2 regions of the Bacillus sp. 01N45 genome follow, and region 1 is predicted to be linked to the other one. Evidence: riboswitches for the same ligand, from Rfam matches in the RefSeq annotation. Region 1 holds a riboswitch; the other holds the start of a gene.
What was found. A riboswitch is a leader RNA that binds a small molecule or an ion and turns the genes downstream of it on or off. The one in region 1 is predicted to bind magnesium.
Positions count from the first base shown of each region.

Region 2: it holds a riboswitch for magnesium, as region 1 does, so the genes downstream of both, AC1DMU_RS08115 (P-type ATPase actuator domain-containing protein) here and AC1DMU_RS27325 (FtsW/RodA/SpoVE family cell cycle protein) in region 1, are expected to answer to the same signal.

Region 1 covers NZ_JBFTQW010000018.1:59,786-63,322, reverse strand. Annotated here, with positions in the region: partial or broken gene AC1DMU_RS27330 (serine hydrolase) at 360-635, shown strand; gene AC1DMU_RS27325 (FtsW/RodA/SpoVE family cell cycle protein) at 891-2,009, opposite strand; M-box (ykoK) riboswitch at 2,195-2,371, opposite strand; M-box (ykoK) riboswitch at 2,685-2,850, shown strand; gene mgtE (magnesium transporter) at 3,132-3,537, shown strand, end outside.
Region 2 covers NZ_JBFTQW010000003.1:80,671-84,207, forward strand. Annotated here, with positions in the region: gene AC1DMU_RS08110 (5'-3' exonuclease) at 176-1,042, opposite strand; gene AC1DMU_RS08115 (P-type ATPase actuator domain-containing protein) at 1,173-1,898, opposite strand; M-box (ykoK) riboswitch at 2,241-2,406, opposite strand; gene AC1DMU_RS08120 (DUF350 domain-containing protein) at 2,532-2,918, opposite strand; gene AC1DMU_RS08125 (glutathionylspermidine synthase family protein) at 2,915-3,537, opposite strand, start outside.

The sequences.
Region 1 (3,537 bases):
AACAAAAACGTAACTTTGTACGTTAAGGTAGTCGGTGCAATTAACTAACGGCTTGATGAAAAAAGAAGCCCTGTATGAAATGTTACAGTGCTTCACTGGGTTGAGTTATGTCATAATACTCACAACGGGTTTTAACATGGATTTAAGGATAAATAAATTGGGGAATGTGTCCAATTATTCTGTAGCGATTATTTTAAACAAAAACGCTATTTGGTATGTAACTAGAAGAGCACTTAGGAAAGTGCCCTTTTGTAAAGACTATTCAATCTAAAAAGAGAGGATACAATATATCATATGTAGTTATGTTTGTTTAATTATGTGTCTTTTATATAAAAATTTTATTTTTTCATAAATAAAGTGGAAAAGACCATGTTAAAAGAATAAGCGAAATAGGTCCGGAAATTGCTCCAACTGGAAAGAAGATTATTGATAATGAAGACTATGCTTTTGGACTGGGTGTTGAAAAAGGTTTTAACTGCCGGTAATTGGAATATTAAGGAATTTCGGCGGGTTATCGTTCACACTTCATGCGGTTTCCAAAAGAATATTTGTCTGTTGTAGTCCTAAGTAACTATGATAGATTTGATTCTAAAAAATATGCTAATGAAATAGCAGAAATTGTTTTAGAAAAGTAAAAAATAGAGGGTAGAAATCAGTATTTAGATTTGCTTTATCCCACGTTGTTTTAGGTGTAATTAATTTTGAGAACGGAAGGCAAGCATAAATTTATGCCTGCCTTTTTAGGTATTAAAATGAATATAGATGTTAATATTCATACAGTTAAAAAATTAATTAGAAATTCTTTGAATATAGATTAATTAATAGCGTTGAATTTTATAATTTTAAAAAAATAATTGTAAAAATAATGTTACATTTTAAAACTAAATATTCTAATTATCAAAATTAATTTTATTGGAAATTGAAATATTAAGTAATATACCTATTGCTATTAAATTGACCATTAAAGAACTTCCACCAAAACTTATAAACGGAAATGGAGTACCCGTAAGAGGAAATAATCCTGTGATACCACCTAAATTTACAACAGATTGCATACCGATCATACATCCTATACCAATTGCTATAAAACTGCCAAAGGGATCTCCACATAATTGTGCAATTTTTAAGGAGCGAAGTACTATAGTCAAAACTCCAGCCAATAGAATAAATACACCAATAAATCCTAGTTCCTCAGAAACTATTGCCATTATAAAATCAGTATGTGGTTCCGGAAGATACCCTGTTTTTTGTATGCTATTTCCAAATCCACGACCAGTGATTCCTCCAGAGCCAATGGCAATAAAAGAATTTACAAGCTGGTATCCATTTCCTTGTGCATCAACAAAGGGATTAAAAATCGTAGTAATACGTGTCTTTTGAACTTCTGACAAACTATATTGAATTAAAAAATATAAAATAGGTAACCACAAAATAGAACCAATAGCAGTTCTTTTGATTAGTAGATTTATATGTATTCCTGAGCAAAGAAATATGCTAAAACCTATACCTAATATTAAAAGTGCTGATCCTAAATTTGGTTGTTTAAAGATAAGAAAAAAAATTGTAGCTAAAAAAAATAAAAGTTTTCCGTTACCACTCCAGCTGTTTTTAGCTTGTTCTTGTCGTAATGCAAAAAAACGGGCTGTTACGAGTATTGTTCCTAATTTAAGAAATTCAGCTGGTTGTATTCCAAAGATCCATGATTGAGCATTATTTACCACTTTTCCTTTCCATAAAACCATAATTAATAAAAAAATCCCACCAACTATAATAAAGATTGAGACTATTCGTTTTTTCCATATTTCATATGGGAGTATGGCACAAACTATTAACCCTATTGCTCCTAAAATTAGCTTTGTTAATTGAGAATCAACAAAATGTCTACTGTTATAACCGTAATGTTGGACAGCGACAATGGAGCTCGCACTATACATCATGATAATACCTAAAGTACATGTTATGAATAGAGGGAGGAGCAATAGATAATCCAGTTTTAATATTTTTTTCATTTTAATATCCTCCTGATTTAAAACAAAACATAATATTGCATTTGCTAATGAATAAAACCTTGTTCTCGTCAATTACTAAATAGGATTTTTGTTTAGGAAAATTCTATCACTTACCCCCTGTTTTCTTACGCAAAAATCCCCCTAATATGTAACTAGGGGGATTCAAAATGGCATGACTAAATAAGGCTTTTTCCCCCTAGTAGAGCTTTGGCACTATACAACGTAAAGTAATGAAAATTCATCACTTAGCTATCTTAAGAAGAGCCTTAACCCGACAATTCCTGTTCTACCCATTGGCGTCTTTCGACATTTTTGGGCAATAGCCTGTGTTTGTATAGGAGCCTCACCTAACAGGTTCAGCGGTATAAATTTTATGTATTTGTTTCGTGTAGCAAGCATAAATATATATTTTTTTCTTGTCAAGTAACCGTATTGCTAAAATTATATGTTTTATAGCGTTATAATCTTTTGAGAAATGTTGTGAGAAAATGTATGTAATCATTCCGTATAAGTACATATTTTAGACTTGTAGTGTATAGTTTGATTAAGTAGTTTAAGCATATAAATTTGATAAACAGTAAAGAAGATTTTAATCATAAAAGAAGATTTTTTTAAGAATGGAATTGAAAGTGAGTTGACAAAAATTAAATTCTGGTTTAAATTTTGAAGTAATTCAATAAACTTTGTTAGGTGAGGCTCCTGTATAGAGAAACGCTGCTGCCCAAAAATGTCGAGAGACGCCAATGGGTCAACAGGAACGGTCGGATTAAGGCCCTTCTTAATGTAGCTGGTTATAAAAACCTATGCTATACAGTGCTAAAACTCAACGAGGGAGTGGTATACGATTTGATAGAAAGGCACCTCTGTGATTTTGGCAGAGCTGTCTTAATAATCATTTATTTGTATTGTGAAAAAACCTTTACTCCTTTTTGAGTAAAGGTTTTTCTGTTTAATTTTATTTATTTTTATCTTGTCTATATTCAAAAAGGAGGTAATTCTAATTAATGAATTGATTGCAATGTAACTATTATTGCTCTAATAAAAAATCTAAGACAGATAAAATAAAACAAAACCACTCATGAAACTCTAGAGTCTCCCTTAGCAATATGAGGAGGAGTTAACATGAAGAAATTATTAAATGAATTACTTGTAACCCAAAATAATTTGGATGCAGAGAAGGTTTTACGTCTTCCTTCGTTTGATGTTGCGCAAGAAGTAAAACGGTTTTCAATTGAAGATCAAGTCGTATTGCTAAATACGATTCCTGTATTAAAAAGCTCTAAAATTCTTCAATATATGAGTGTAGAAGAAAAATATAATATCTTAATTCACTTATCTGAAAATAAAGCTAAAAAGTTACTAACTTTACAACCGATTGATGAATTAGTAGATTTACTGCTAGCGGTTCATCCGGAAAAACAGGCTAAATTAATGGCGTATCTAGATAAAATTACAAAACATAACGTAAAAAAATTGATGACTTTCAAACCTGAAACGGCAGGAAGTCTTGTTACAAGTGATTTTGTTG
Region 2 (3,537 bases), on a different contig from region 1:
TTATAAAAGTTGCTATTGTCATCAACTTCTATCAATATATTTTGTCGAAACATTTATATATTTAAAATTGAGTTCGATATAATTTTATTTACTACTATACTGTTCTTAAAAACAAAAAGAGGGGTGTTATATAAGTCAAAGTTTGACTTATATAACACCCCTCTTTCAAAACTATCTATAGCATATTGATTAATATTTCAGGTCTTCCCCAATTCATTTCTTCACAAACGAATCTAAGTTTTTCTTCATCCATTGTGTGTAATCCTTCTTCTAGTAAACATGAAATTGGAACTTCACAATGAATTTGTGCCAATTGTAATGAAATATTTAAGTTCTCTAAATCACTTTCAATCTTTGTGCGCTGCGCTTTCGTTAATGTTGCTACATTTTCTAGTACGGTTGCTACTGTTCCATGCTCTTGAATCAATTTATACGCTGTCTTTTCGCCGATACCTTTTACACCTGGGTAATTATCACTCGTATCTCCCATAAACGCTTTCGCATGCACGATTTGCCACGGCTCTACGCCTTTTTCTTCCATGATTTTCTCTGGTGTGTAATATTCGTAATTTCCAATTCCTTTGCGCAAGAGCATAACTGTAACGTTCTTATCAACAAGCTGAAGTAAATCCGTATCGCCTGTTAAAATATAAACTTCCGCTTCATTACAGTATTGTTTTGCAAGCGTACCAATACAATCATCCGCTTCATACCCTTTCATACCGATAACTGGAATAGACAATTTCGCAGTCATTTCTTGAACTAAATCAAATTGCGGAATTAATTCTTCAGGCGGCGCTACACGATTCGCTTTATAATTCGAGAACGATTCTGTTCTAAATGTCGTACTACCCATATCCCAGCATGTTACGATATGTGTCGGTTCAATTGCTTGCATAGCTGTTAATAAATGTTTCATATAACCATGAATCCCATTTGTAGGGGTACCATCTTGTCGTTTCATAAATTGTCCGTAGACACTTGTTGCGTAAAAAGCACGAAATAATAGTGCCATACCATCAACTAATAATACTTTTTTCATAATCCCTCTCCTACCAAAAAAATAATAACCCCACGTCATCACGTAAGGTTATATAAATAGATTACCATTCTACGTTTTTTCAACTTTGTCTATTATACATTGTTTTTGTATATTTAGCATCATTTACACATTAAGACGTTCTACTACAACAAGTATGAAGAATTCCTGTATACGTATTTTTCCCAGTCGAAACAACTACAGCCTTTGCATTTCCGCCAACAATATGAGTCCCTTTGAAACATACGTTTTCAAGTTCAAGTGGATTATAGTCTTTCATTCGTTTTAAAGGAATAAATCGTTTACGCTCAAGGTGATAGCAACTTTCAAATTTCTCAATACTTGCATCTTTTCCTGTTAGCACGGATTCATTTACTAATAAATCATTCGCGTAAATGATACGTACATCTGCTGGTACTGTATCACCTTCTGAAAGAAAAATCATATCCCCAGGAACAAGCTCTTGTACTGGCACATTCATCATTTTTAATTCACCGTTTAAACCTGTTACACTAGAACATTCTACTCGAGACACAGTAATTTTCTCACATTGTAATCCATCACGCACATATTGTTTTGAAAAACCTGGAATCATTCCACTTAGCTTCATCATTACTTCCGCAATACGCGCTCTTTTTGAAATTAATTCGTTTCGGCCGTATACTTGAATGCGTTTTTGTGCCTCTTTCATAGATAATCCGTCTCTTGTTGTTTTAAAATACGCAAATACAGATTTTACATCTCTCGTTGCGATTTCAATTAATAAATCTTTATTTTTTTGAAGCATTGTTTGTTCTTTCATTGATTTTTTACTTAATTTATATGACGTGTTACCCACAGTTTTGTTTGCATATAACATATTATCGTCTCCTCCTGTACAACATAGGAAGAAACGCTTTGTTTCTCAATTTATCCACTTTACCGTAACAGTGTTTAGCGCTTAAACATACATATAAACGCTACATTATGATAAATATAGAGGGAGGAACAAGTCGTTTCCTGCCTACATCATATATTTTTGATTTGAAGTATATGGGTAACGGAACCGAGTCAGAATTTGACATGCTCCTCACCTCCTCGTTTAATTTTATAGTTTATACTATGAAGTTACTCATAGATTTGTAACAAAAAGACCCTTACTCCGAAAAGAGTAAAGGTCATGGCATACACAAATAAACGATTCCTAAACAATTAGAAATCTACGGACCTCTCCCTCACCGAGTTTTAGCACTGTATAGCATAGGTACATTACCAGCTACGTTAAGAAAAACCTTAATTCGATCATTCCTGTTGACCCATTGGCGTCTCTCGACATTTTTGGGCAGTAGCATTTCTCTATACAGGAGCCTCACCTAACAGAGACTTATTTTTATTACATAGAAAATGTTACTCTTATTTAAAATAGATGTCAACAGTAGCCTACAATTTTTTCGAAAGGTATGGCGAACTAACGTATATAAAATAAAAACCTTTACGTCTAAACGTAAAGGTTTTAATAAGTTATACAACCAGCAATTACAATCCCAATGGAAAGCGATAAAAACATAAGAAAAAGACCGACTGCTTGATTATCTTCTTCAAGACTTTTGTTTATATTAAAGCGTGGTGTAAGCCACTCAGCTAAATAAAAGACGATAATTTGAGCCAAAATCCCAACGGCTCCCCACGAAACCATATCAAGAAGTGAAATGGAATTAGCTGCTGTCGAATATAAAACAATAGCTAACCCAAGTAATCGTCCTCCAAGTACATAGCTTACCGCCTTATTCCCTTGGGCCATTAACTTAAATTCTTTTACTTTCGTTGTCACTTCCATGAGGAACAGACCAATGCATAAAAGGCCCAGTGTTACTGCTAAATATAATAAAAAATTAATCATATACTTTCCTCCTTTTTTATACCTACCGGTAAATAGTACGATTCATTCCCCGTAATTTTTTCCCCAGCGCGAATACCGATACTACTCGCTTTTCCAGCAATTAAAAACGAACCAAACACATACGACAGTTTCTCCATCCCTTTCTCTGTTTCCAAAGATACGACTGGAAGTTCTGTATACTTTTGAAATATCGGCAGTGACGCTTTATACGTTTGGTGTGCATTTTGAATCATAATATTTTCGTCCTTATCGCGAACGGTAATTGTGTCTCCTTCTCTACCAAATGAAGGTTTTTGAACGAAAGAACCTTTTCCCAAAAATAAATCTCGTTCTAAATATGTAGGTAACATATATTCTTTAATCCACTGTTGTTCCTCATTTGTATAAAAGGCCTTTTCTTCTGCTAACCCCCAAATCAGACACTGAATTGATTTTGGCTGAAGTAAAAATGCTGACAAAGGATTTATTATAAAAAGCTTTCCGGCTTTTACAAGTTGCAACAGTTCCACACCTACGAAGTCTCCTGTTTCAGGATCTTGATCCTCAATTAAATCTTCTATCGGATATGTTTGGCGATATAAAATATCAATCTGTACTCCATCCCTATCCACTAAAGCAT